Linked DNA regions of Mesorhizobium opportunistum WSM2075. The protein of the gene in region 2 interacts with the protein of the main gene of each other region in a pairwise test. Links are inferred from orthologs where the notes say so. Each region holds a gene or a part of one and is shown on either strand. Other genes may lie near its edges. The genes, in order: MESOP_RS07710 and MESOP_RS24350.

Evidence for each region.
Region 1: the proteins of MESOP_RS24350 (region 2) and MESOP_RS07710 interact in binary tests that used the Escherichia coli proteins (3 or more experiments, as listed by UniProt). The link is inferred for Mesorhizobium opportunistum WSM2075 from one-to-one orthologs.

Annotation. Positions count from the first base shown.
Region 1 is NC_015675.1:1,613,683-1,619,844, forward strand. Bases 2,193-5,132 are described here. They hold MESOP_RS07710 (BolA family protein), read right to left. Parts: upstream 3,844-5,132; coding sequence 3,541-3,843; downstream 2,193-3,540. Other genes in these bases: MESOP_RS07705 (acetolactate synthase large subunit), read left to right, coding at 2,193-3,516; MESOP_RS07715 (J domain-containing protein), read left to right, coding at 4,025-4,654; cobS (cobaltochelatase subunit CobS), read left to right, coding at 4,778-5,132. Also shown: MESOP_RS07695 (PrkA family serine protein kinase), read right to left, coding at 1-591; MESOP_RS07700 (alpha/beta hydrolase), read left to right, coding at 1,047-1,853; more of MESOP_RS07705, read left to right, coding at 1,963-2,192; more of cobS, read left to right, coding at 5,133-5,764; cobaltochelatase subunit CobT, read left to right, coding at 5,776-6,162. UniProt on the Escherichia coli protein: Transcriptional regulator that plays an important role in general stress response. Has many effects on cell morphology, cell growth and cell division. Acts by regulating the transcription of many genes, including dacA (PBP-5), dacC (PBP-6), ampC and mreB.
Region 2 is NC_015675.1:5,026,963-5,033,172, reverse strand. The notes cover bases 1,751-4,738. They hold MESOP_RS24350 (ABC transporter permease), read left to right. Parts: upstream 1,751-2,656; coding sequence 2,657-3,820; downstream 3,821-4,738. Other genes in these bases: MESOP_RS24345 (ABC transporter ATP-binding protein), read left to right, coding at 3,817-4,738; osmF (glycine betaine ABC transporter substrate-binding protein OsmF), read left to right, coding at 1,751-2,344. In the rest of the region: MESOP_RS24365 (MFS transporter), read left to right, coding at 1-643; MESOP_RS24360 (NADPH-dependent FMN reductase), read right to left, coding at 653-1,225; more of osmF, read left to right, coding at 1,433-1,750; more of MESOP_RS24345, read left to right, coding at 4,739-4,755; MESOP_RS24340 (ABC transporter permease), read left to right, coding at 4,752-5,501; MESOP_RS24335 (sodium-translocating pyrophosphatase), read left to right, coding at 5,753-6,210.

The DNA.
Region 1 (6,162 bases), 3.4 Mb from region 2 along the record:
GGAAATATCGCCCGACAGTTCGTCGAGCCGCTTGGCCGCCCAGGGCGAGATAAGTCCGTTGAGACGGCGCCGGGCTATCCCGTATTTATCCTCCAGCAGGTCTCCCATGCGGTCGGGATGGAAAAGGCCAAGCGGCGATTCGAAAATCGGACTGATCTGGCTGCCGGCCTTCAGCGTGTAGATCGGCCGTTCCTCCATCAGTTTCTTCAGCCGTTCGGCAAGGGAGGATTTGCCGCCGCCGACGGGGCCGAGGAGGTAGAGGATCTGCTTGCGCTCCTCCAGTCCCTGAGAGGCATAGCGGAAATATCCGGCGATGCGCTCGATCGTGTCCTCCATCCCGTAGAACTCGGAGAAGGATGGATAGACCTTGACGGTGCGGTTCGAAAAAATGCGGCCGAGCCGTTCATCCTTGCTGGTGTCGACCAGGTTCGGTTCGCCGATTGCCTCGACCATCCGTTCAGGCGCCGAGGCATACATCGACTTGTCCTCTCGGCAAGCAAGGAGATACTGCTGGAGGCTGATTTCTTCCTGGGCCGCGTTCGCATAAATCTCCGAAAACAGATCGAAGACGTCGGACTGATTCTCACGCATGATGCTTTGCCCTCAGAGCCGTTCTGGCTGTCAGCTAGCTCATCATATTCAACTGCCGGAGCGCATTGTGGTTCCCTTCACATGAAGGAGAGAATGTGCATTTGGCAGTGAAGCCTGGGACGCCACCCCGTGTGGCCGGAATGCTTATCCAATACTGAAGGTGGTGATGGCGCGATGAGATCGTCAAGGGGCAGATATGATTTCGTGAACTGAACAAAAAGGAGCCGTGCATTTGAAGCGGGCTGATACGGCGAGAGTTACGGCCCGATGCGAGTTCGACGAAGGGCGGTCGATCCGGCCTCGTCGACAGCGGTGAGTCCCAAGATATCGAATGTCATTCTCGTAGTTTGGATCGATGGTCGATCGCCAAGCCGTACCTCTGGTATTACCAATCCTTGACTGGACGCTCGTGGCGCCTGCGGGCACTCTTTGGCCGATACGGTCGGGAGACCATGATGATCGATCGACGAAGCCTGATTCTGGCCGCGGTGACGGCGCTGTTGCCATTGGGAGCATCGGCGGCATGGCGCCTGCGCCAGCCCGCGCCAACGACCTTCGACTATGGGCCGGCCAAACTCGACATCTATGCTCCCGATGGCGCGAAAAACCTGCCGGTGGTGTTTTTCGTCCATGGCGGGGCCTGGCAGTTCGGCAAACGCAGCCAGGTGGGTGCAAAGCCGGCTTTCCTGCTCGCCAATGGGTTCTGCTTCGTTTCCATCGACTATCGCATGCTGCCGCAGGTGGATGTCGCCACCCAGGCCAGCGATGTCGAAAAGGCCTATGCCTATGTCAGGGCCAATATTGCCGGGCATGGCGGTGATCCCAGGCGCATCGTCGGCATGGGGCATTCGGCCGGCTGCCATCTGATCGCGCTGACGGGAATGCGCGGCGGGCTGCCAGGCGTCGCCGGGCTGCTTCTCGACGATACCAGGGCCTATGATCTCGCCAGGCTTGAGAAAAATGGCGGTATGGTGCGAGCCTATGCCCGGGTGTTTTCCGATCCATCGCAATGGGCGGCATTGTCGCCGGCGAGCCATGTCGACGGCAGCAAGCATCCGCCGACCTTCATCGCCTATTCCCGCGCCGAGGGTCGCGGCGAGGAGTCGAAAGCCTTTGCCGAGCGCTTGCGCGCCACCGGTACCAAGGTCACGCTGTTCGACGGCAGCGCCTATACGCACATGTCGATCAATCGCGATTTCGGCGAAGACGGCGACGCGCTGACGGCGGCCGCGCTGGCTTTCCTGAAGTCGACGGTCGGCTGAAGGGGAGCGCAGGCGTCAGCGGCACTGGATCAGACCAAAAGCGGCGGCGGGATATTGCCGTGCGGCCATCGGCGAGTGCTATTGGCTTCGTGATGGGGAGAAAAATTGCATGAATGGCGCCGATGTCCTGTGCGATGTGCTTTTGGCCAATGACGTGACGGTCTGTTTCGCCAATCCCGGCACATCCGAAATGCATTTCGTCGCCGCGCTTGACCGCAAACCGCGGATGCGTTGCGTGCTCGGCCTTTTCGAGGGCGTGGTGACCGGTGCCGCCGACGGCTATGCGCGCATGACCGACCGTCCCGCCGCGACTTTGCTGCATACGGGGCCTGGTCTGGCCAATGGCCTGGCCAACATGCACAACGCCCGGCGCGCCTTGAGCCCGATGATCAACATCGTCGGCGACCATGCCTCCTATCATTTGCCGCTCGACGCACCACTCACCAGCGATATCGAGGGCCTCGCGGCGCCGATGTCGAACTGGGTCGGCCGCGTCAAAGGTCCTGAGGATGTCGCGCCGGCAGCCGAAGCCGCCTTTCGCGCCTCGCTGACGCCGCCGGGCGTCGCGACGCTGATCCTGCCGGCGGATGCCGCCTGGGGTGAAGTCGGCGCGGTCCCGGTCGGCAAGGTGAAGCTGGCGCCGACGCGAGCCGCCGACATGGACGCCGTACGCAAGATCGCCGCGGCGATCCGTGCCGCTCCGGGGCGGGTCGGCATGATCGTGCGCGGGCGCGCCGCGCGCGCCGATGCGCTCGACATTGCCGGCCAGATTTCCACCGCAGGCGGTGTCCGTCTGTTCAGCGAGGTCCTGACCGCGCGGATGCAGCGCGGACGCGGGCGCGTGGCGCCGACCCGTATTCCCTATCCGGTCGATGCCGCGACGGCGCTGCTCAGGGACATCGACGTCCTGGTGCTGGTCGGCGGCAAGGAGCCGGTCGCCTTCTTCGCCTATCCGGGAAAACCCGGACGGCTGGTCCGCGAAGACTGTCAGGTGCTGACGCTCGCCGCCCATGGCGACGATCTCCATGCGGCGCTGGAAGCGCTTCGCGAGGAACTGGGCATCAAGCCATCGCAGCAGACGGCGTTCGCGGCCGCTTTCCCGGACGAGGCAACGCCGAATGGCAAGTTGACCGAAGATGCCATCGCGCTGTCGGTGGCGCGCAAGCTGCCGGACAATGCGATCATCTGCGACGAAGCGGTCACCTCGGCGCGGCGCTTTTTCGCGCTGTCGGCATATGCGGCGCCGCACGACTACATGATGGGTACGGGCGGATCGATCGGCGGCGGCATCCCGATGGCGACCGGGGCGGCAGTCGCCTGTCCCGACCGCAAGGTGATCAATCTGGAGGCCGACGGCAGCGGCATGTACACGGTGCAGGGGCTGTGGACCCAGGCCCGGGAAAATCTCGATGTGGTGACGATCGTCTTTTCCAACCGCACCTACGCCATCCTGCATGGCGAGATGAAGAATGTCGGCGTCGGGGCGATCGGCGAGAACGCCAGGCGCATGCTCGACCTCGACCATCCGCCGCTGGACTGGGTCTCGCTGGCAAAAGGCATGGGCGTGGAGGCCGCGCGCGCCGAGACCTGCGAACGGTTCGATGCGCTTCTGGACAGTGCCTTGTCGCGGCGGGGGCCGTTCCTGATCGAAGCGGTGCTCTGAGCGCCCGTGACAGGGCTGGCTGGCCTACCAGCGGGTCTTTTCGCCGGGAGCCGCCGGTTCGATCGCCAGCGCGTGCACGCCGGCCTTCAATTCGTCGGCGAGCAGTTCGTTGACGGCGCGGTGGCGGTCGATGCGGTTCATGCCGGCAAAGGCGGACGCGACGACACGGACGCGAAAATGCGTCTCGCCGGTGCCGTCATAGACGCCGTGATGGTCGGAGCCGTGATGATGGTGGCCGGCATGAAGATGGCTTTCGTTGATGATCACCAGCCGCTCCGGCGAAAATGCCTTGTTGATCTTGTCTTCCATGGTCGCCTGTATGGACATAGTCGTCTCCGTTCACCACATATGGCCGGCGCGCCAGCGTGAAAACCGAAAACCGGTTCATACGGGGGCCGCTACCGCGCAACAAAATCCGCCATTCGCCTGCTTTATGCCGCGATTCAGCGGTTAGGGCGATGATCGCGAAAATGTCAATTCTTGTTTCGCATCTGCGAACGCCCCATAAATGGGTCAGATGAAGCCGTACCCCAAATATTTCGAGAAGATTCGCGTCCGCCCCGACAAGGACGCGGAGCTGAAGTCGCATTCGCCGATTTGCCAGTGGGACGGCTGCAAGGAGGCGGGCACCCATCGCGCGCCGGTCGGGCGGATGAAGGAGGGCGAGTATTTCCGCTTCTGCTTCGACCATGTGCGCGAGTACAACAAGGGCTTCAACTACTTCTCCGGCGTGCCGGACACCGAGGTCGCACGCTTCCAGAAGGAAGCGATGACCGGCCACCGGCCGACCTGGAAGATGGGCGTCAACGGCGCCTCGACACGTTCGTCGCCCGATATGGCGCAGATGCGCTCCGGCCGCGCCGGCTACTACAACCGCATGCGCGACCCGTTCGATCTGTTCAAGGGGCCGAAGGATCCGCGTGAGGCGCGCGAGCGCAAGGCCAAGCCGCTTGAGGCCAAGGCGCTGGAAACGCTTGGCCTTGATACAAAGGCGACTGGCAAGGATATCAAGGCGCGCTATAAGGAACTGGTGAAGCGCCACCATCCGGATGCGAATGGTGGCGACAGAGGTTCGGAAGACCGGTTCCGCGATGTGCTGCAGGCCTATCGCGTGCTCAAACAGGCGGGCCTGTGCTGAGCGACCCTATGGTTTGTGTCGTTTTCCAACTTTCATAAGGGTGGAAAAGGCTTTAAGACCGCCCCCGAACAAAATCGATTGCCGGCGAAACGGGACGTTTCGCCCGTGGAGACGTTGAGAGATATGAACAAGGTCGATCGCGACATCGCCAACCTGCCCGACACAACGGTCTCGGTGAAGGACAAATTCGGCTTCGACTCCAAGATGGTGGTGCCGGCCTATTCGGTAACCAGCGAACATGTGCCGGACATCGATCCGGACTATCTGTTCGACAAGGCGACCACCTTGGCGATCCTTGCCGGCTTCGCCTACAACCGCCGCGTCATGGTCTCGGGCTATCACGGCACCGGCAAGTCGACCCATATCGAACAGGTCGCCGCCCGCCTCAACTGGCCCTGCGTGCGCGTCAACCTCGACAGCCATGTCAGCCGTATCGATCTCGTCGGCAAGGACGCCATCGTCGTCAAGGACGGGCTGCAGATCACCGAATTCCGCGACGGCATCCTGCCTTGGGCCTATCAGCACAATGTCGCGCTGTGCTTCGACGAGTATGACGCCGGGCGTCCGGACGTGATGTTCGTCATCCAACGCGTCCTGGAATCCTCGGGCCGGCTGACGCTGCTCGACCAGAGCCGGGTCATACGTCCGCATCCGGCGTTCCGGCTGTTCTCGACCGCCAACACGGTGGGTCTCGGCGACACCACCGGCCTCTATCACGGCACGCAGCAGATCAACCAGGCGCAGATGGACCGCTGGTCGATCGTCACCACGCTGAACTATCTGCCGCACGACAATGAAGTGAACATCGTGCTGGCCAAGGCCAAGCACTATCGCGACGGCAAGGGCAAGGACATCGTCAACAAGATGGTGCGCGTCGCCGACATGACGCGCTCAGCCTTCATCAACGGCGATCTGTCGACGGTGATGAGCCCGCGTACCGTCATCACCTGGGCCGAGAATGCCGAGATCTTCGGCAATATAGGCATGGCGTTCCGGCTGACCTTCCTGAACAAGTGCGACGAACTGGAACGCTCGGTAGTGGCCGAGTTCTACCAGCGTGCCTTCGGCGAGGATCTGCCGGAGAGCGCGGCCAACGTGGTGCTGGGCTAAGCAGAGTCTCGATGGCGGGTCCGGGCGACAACACGCGCAACAAGTCGAAGACGGGGTCTGAAGCCGATAGCTTCAAGCGCGCCGTTACCGTCTGCATGCGCGCCATTGCCGGCGACAAGGAAATGGAAGTCGGCTTCGCCAAGGATAGGCCGGCGCTCGCCGGCAGCCGCGCGCGCTTGCCCGAACTGCCGAAGAAGGCATCGAAGACCGACATTGCGATTACCCGCGGCCTCGGCGATTCCATGGCGCTGAAGCGCGCCTGCCACGATCAGCGCATCCACACCAAGCTGGCGCCGGAAGGCAAGGCGGCCCGCGCCATCTATGACGCGGTCGAGCAGGCCCGTGTCGAGGCGATCGGCAGCCGCGCCATGCAAGGCGTCGCCGACAATATCGGCTCG
Region 2 (6,210 bases):
CCTGTCCTTCCTGCAACTGCCGGCGAGGGCGCCCGGCAGGGTGGAAATCGTCGACAGCGACGCAAGACTGTTGGCGGAAATCGTGACCAAGCCCCGTTTCGTCGCGGCGCTGTTCTGTGCGGTCGGCAGCTATGCGCTGATGAGCTTCGTCATGACCGGCGCACCGCTGGCCATGGTCGGCTGCGGCCTGTCGGAGGATGATGCGACGCTGGGCATCTCCTGGCACGTCATGGCGATGTTCGCGCCGAGCTTCTTCACCGGCTCGCTGATCCATCGTTTCGGCGCCGAACGCATTGTCGCCATCGGCCTGCTGCTGCTGATCGGCTGTGGTGCCGTAGCTTTGTCGGGCCTGGCGCTGTGGCAGTTCTGGACGGCTCTCATCCTGCTTGGCCTCGGCTGGAACTTTGCCTTCATCGGCGCCACCGCGATGGTGGCGGCCAGCTACCGGACGTCGGAAAAGGGCAAGGTGCAGGGCTTCCACGACTTTGTCCTGTTCGGCTCCGTCGCCTGCGCTTCGCTGATGTCGGGCATGGTCTACAACGCCTGGGGCTGGACCATGCTGAATTGGATGATCTTCCCGGTTGCCGTGCTCTGTTTCGTGGCGCTGGGCGCGCTGAAGGTGACGAGCGCGCGTCCGGCTTGACGTTAAAACCTATGCGTCCGGCGGCAGAACCTGAAGCACCCGCGCTATGAACATGTGGAACTCGGCCATGTAGTTGCGCAGGAAATCCTCGGTGGATTCGACCGTCACTTCGCCGTCGTCCGTTATCAGTCCCGGGGTGAACTGGATGTAGGCCTCTGGGGCATTCATCTGGGGTGAGTTGCAGAAGCTCAGAACGCTGCGCAGGCTTTGCTGGGCGACAGCGGTTGCGATGGCGCCCGGCGATGTCCCGATGACGGCGGACGGTTTGCGCGCGAATGAATTCTTTCCATAGGGGCGGCTGGCCCAATCGATCGCGTTCTTCAATCCTCCAGGGATCGAGCGATTGTACTCCGGCGTGACGAACAGCACGGCCTGGACGGACGCGATCGCCTTCTTGAAATCCTGGGCGACCTGCGGGAAATCGGCGTCGTAGTCGTAGCTGTAAAGGGGCAGATCCCTGAAGGGGATTTCGGTCATTTCAAGTTCCGGAGGAGCCAGTTGAACGAGCGCCTTCGCGAGCTTGCGGTTGATGGATCCCCGGGCAAGACTGCCGATGAGGTAGCCGACTTTGTGTATGGCCATGACACGCTCTCCGTGTTTGCCACCCCGCACCCTCACTGCATTATCCGCCAGATGGCGGCAGATCGCCAGCGTCGCCTCGAAATTGCCCTTCCCAACAAAAATATTGCGTCTGTGCCCATTGTTATGAAACCGTGTGCCCCGACTGGCCGTTGAAGCCATGCTCATATGCGGCGGCCGCACTACGGTTCACAGCAAGGGATTTTCACGATGTTTTCAGTCAAGGTTCTGGCCAGCGCGGCATTGGCGCTCGGCATCACAATGGCATCCGCCAGCGCCCAGGTGGTTGTCTCCTCGAAGATCGACACCGAGGGTGGCGTGCTCGGCAACATCATCCAGTTGGTCCTCAACGCCAACAACATCAAGACGACCGACCGCATCCAACTCGGCGGCACGCCGGTGGTGCGCAAGGCGATCACCGCCGGCGAGATCGACATCTATCCCGAATACACCGGCAATGCCGCCTTCTTCTTCGAGAAGGCCGACGACCCCGTGTGGAAGGATGCCGCCAAGGCCTATGAGACGGCAAAGAAGCTCGACTACGACGCCAACAAGATCGTCTGGCTGTCGCCGGCGCCCGCCAACAACACCTGGGCGATCGCATTGCGCAAGGAAGTGGCCGACACCAACAAGCTCGCCACGCTCTCCGACTTCGGCAAATATGTCGCGGGCGGCGGTCAGGTGGTGCTGGCGGCATCCGCCGAGTTCGTCAATTCGGCGGCAGCCTTGCCGGCCTTCCAGACCACCTATGGTTTCAAGCTGAAGCCTGAGCAGTTGATCACGCTCTCCGGCGGCGACACGGCGGCGACCATCGCCGCGGCCGCCAATCAGACCAGCGGCGCCAACGCCGCCATGGTCTACGGCACCGACGGCGGCATCGCGCCGTCCGGTCTTGTCGTGCTGGAGGACGACAAGGGCGTGCAGCCGGTCTACCAGCCGGCGCCGATCATCCGCGAATCCGTGCTCAAGCAACATCCCGAGATCGAGACGCTGCTGAAGCCGGTCTTCGCCAAGCTCGACCTCGTCACCCTGCAGGAACTGAACGGCCGCGTGCAGGTCGGTGGCGAGCCGGTCAAGGGCGTCGCCGAGGGCTTTTTGAAGAAGAACGGGTTTTTGAAGTAGTCAGCCAGAGATCGTGACGTTGGTGCGAGGCGCCCCCCTCTGGAAGCTGTTGATCTCCCCCCTTGCGGGGGAAATGTCCGGCAGGACAGAGGGGGGTGCTGTCCCGCCGACCTCTCAACCCGTTACAGCTGCGGGCTTCGACAGGATTGCTTCTGAACAAGCCAACGATCGAAAGTTGGCGATCCTTCACACCCCCCTCTGGCCTGCCGGCCATCTCCCCCGCAAGGGGGGAGATCGGATATCGCGTCGGCTTTCGCCAATCGCCAGCCAGCCGTGCGCAACATGGCAAGTCGCCACCCAAGTGGGGCGGCCATGACCCTCCGCTTCGACAAGCTCGGCGTGGTCATCGCCGCGATTGCGGCCTACGCGGCGTTCCTTGCCCCCTTCGCCACGTTCCGCGCCAACCGCATCGTCCCTGGCCAGCCGCGCTCGATTCTCGAGGCGCTGCCGGCAATCACCGGGCCGTTGCTTTTGGCGATCGTGGTCACGGCAGCGCTCATAGCACTGTTCAAGACGCCGCTCGTGCTGCGGCTTGCCGCCAGCGTGGTTGCGCTGGTCGCGCTCGCAGTGCTTGTCGGCGTCGCCGGCACATTTCTGACGCCGGCCGGCAACACGTTTGCCAGGGTGTCGCCGGCCTCTGGTTTCTGGATATTCATCTTCGCCTTCACGCTTTTGCTGGCGGACGTGCTGACGCGCCTGAACCTGTCGCCCTCGGCCCGTGTCGGCGTGCTGCTCGCCGCCGCCGCGGCCATTGGCCTGCTTTTGGTGTCGGGGGCCTGGAACGACCTTTCCATCCTCAAGGAATACGCCAACCGCGCCGACAGTTTCTGGGCCGAAGGCTCCAAGCATGTGACCCTGGCGCTCGGCTCCCTGCTTGCCGCGGTGGTCGTCGGCCTGCCGCTCGGCATCCTCTGCCATCGCGTCGAAAGGCTGCGGGCCGGCGTGCTCAACGTGCTCAACATCATCCAGACCATTCCCTCGATCGCGCTGTTCGGCCTGCTGATCGCGCCGCTCGGCTGGGTCGCTACGCATGTGCCGGGGGCTGCCGCGCTCGGCATCCGCGGCATCGGCACGGCACCTGCTTTCGTCGCCCTGTTCCTCTATTCGCTGCTGCCGGTGGTGGCCAACACCGTGGTCGGCCTCGCCGGGGTGCCGCGAGCCGCCAACGATGCGGCGCGCGGCATGGGCATGACCGAACGCCAGCGCCTGTTCGGCGTCGAGTTTCCACTGGCCTTTCCGGTGATCCTGACCGGCATCCGCATCGTGCTGGTGCAGAACATCGGCCTCGCCACCATCGCAGCACTGATCGGCGGCGGCGGCTTTGGCGTGTTCGTCTTCCAGGGCGTCGGCCAGACGGCGATGGACCTTGTGCTGCTCGGCGCGGTGCCAACCGTGGCGCTCGCCTTCGCCGCCGCCATCATCCTCGATGCGGTGATCGAAATGACTGCCACCAAGCGCAGGGTTGAAACGGCATGATCGAGATCGAAGGCATTACCAAGCGCTACGACGCGACAACGGTGGTCGACGACGTGTCGATGGTCATCGAGCCGCGCACCATCGCGGTCATTGTCGGCACCTCGGGCTCCGGCAAGACGACGCTGCTGCGCATGATCAACCGGCTGGTCGAACCGACCGCCGGCATCATCAAGCTCGACGGCGCCGACAATCGCTCGGTGCCCGGTTACGAACTGCGCCGCAGCATCGGTTATGCCATCCAGGGCCATGGCCTGTTTCCGCACCGAACCGTGGCGCAGAACATCGCCACCGTGCCGGTGCTGCTCGGTTGGGACAAGGCCCGTATCGATGCGCGCGTGGACGAGTTGATGACGCTCTACCAGCTCGATCCCCGGGAATTCGGGCCGCGCTACCCGCACGAATTGTCCGGCGGTCAGCAGCAGCGCGTCGGCGTTGCCCGCGCGCTCGCCGCCGAACCCAACGTGCTGCTGATGGACGAGCCGTTCGGCGCGCTCGACCCGATCATCCGCACCAAGGCGCAGGAAGACCTGCTGGCCATCCAGAAGCGCTTCGGCACCACCATCATCCTCGTCACCCACGACATGGAGGAAGCCGTGCATATGGGCGACAAGATCGCCGTGATGGATGCCGGCAAGCTCGTGCAATACGCCAAGCCCGCCGAGATCCTGGCAAACCCGGCCAGCAGCTTCGTCGAGACCCTGGTCGGCGCCAGCGAACGGCCATTCAGGCTGTTGTCGCTCGGGCGGGTGCGCGACGCTGTCGAGAAGGGCGCCGCCGATGGCGAGGCGATCCCCGGTGACGCCAGCCAGCGCGATGCGCTGGCTGAACTCCTCTGGTCGGGCCGGCCGGCGCTGCCGGTGAAAGGCGCCGACGGCAAGCCGCTCGGCCGCGTCACGGTGGACGGGCTGGTCAAGCGCGCGGCGAGGCCAGCATGAAGGCCTGGCTGCCTTTGCTGCTCAGGCTTGCGCTGGTGGTGCTGCTCGTTGCCTTCGTCACCAGCCCTGGATGGTTCGAGCCGCTGCTGAAACCGCTGACCGAAAACAACGCTCCTGTGATCTACAACCAGGGCAGCCTGCTGACGCTGACGCTTTTGCATCTGCGCACCGTGCTGATCGCCACCGTCGCCGCGACCATCGTCGCGGTGGCCTTGGCTATCCTCGTCACCAGGCCGGCCGGCGCCGAATTCCTGCCCTTGTCGCGCAGCCTGGTCAACATCGGCCAGACCTTTCCGCCAGTGGCGGTGCTGGCGCTCGCGGTGCCGGCTGTCGGCTTCGGCGAGAAGCCGACACTGATTGCGCTGTTTCTCTATGGCTTGCTGCCGATCTTCGAAAATGCGCTGACCGGGCTGACGACGCTCCCAGCCAACGTCGTCGAGGCGGCGCGCGGCGCCGGCATGACCGGCTGGCAGCGGCTGACCAAGGTCGAACTGCCGCTCAGCGCGCCGATCATCCTTGGCGGCATCAGGCTGTCGGTGGTGATCAGCCTGGCCACGGCCACCATCGGCTCGACCGTGGCCGCCAGGACGTTGGGGGAGGTCATCATTGCCGGCCTGTTGTCGAACAACTTGGCCTTCATCCTGCAGGGCGGCCTGATCGTGGCCGCACTTGCCGTGCTGATCTATGACGGCCTGTCGGCCGTCGAGCACTACGCGGCGCGGCGCATGGGACGCCAGGCGGAGTAGCTCTTGAGGGCGCTGGCGGTGATTCCCTTGCGTCATTTCAATCGATCTAAATGAAAGACCACACGGGCAGGACCGTCGCGGCTTTTGTCTTTTGGGCGAAAGCCGGGCAAAAACCGAACAATATCTTGACGTTCGCGACCCTGTTTCGCATACACCGCTGCGAAGAGGCGGATTCCGTTCGCGGATCCGGTCTTTGTCTCAACGGCCCAGGGAGGGGTTCTTTTGGGCCATCAATCGAGGAAAATCCGGCAATGACAATTATTTCCGCCGTCATCGCCTGCGGTCTGCTTTCTGTCCTTTACGCCATCTGGGCGACACGTTCGGTTCTCGCGTCCGATCAGGGCAATGCACGCATGCAGGAAATCTCCGCCGCCATCCGCGAAGGCGCGCAAGCCTATCTGGCACGCCAGTACACAACCATCGCCATCGTCGGCGTGGTCGTGCTCGTGCTCGCCTGGTGGCTGCTTTCCATCACCGCCGCGATCGGCTTCCTGATCGGCGCCGTGCTGTCGGGCGCCGCCGGCTTCATCGGCATGCATGTTTCGGTGCGGGCCAATGTGCGCACGGCGCAGGCAGCCTCCAACAGCCTGGCCGCCGGCCTCGACATCGCCTTCAAGTCGGGCGCCATCACCGGCATGCTGGTCGCGGGCCTCGCCCTGCTTGGCGTCTCGATCTACTATCTCATCCTGACCCACTTCATGGGCCTTGA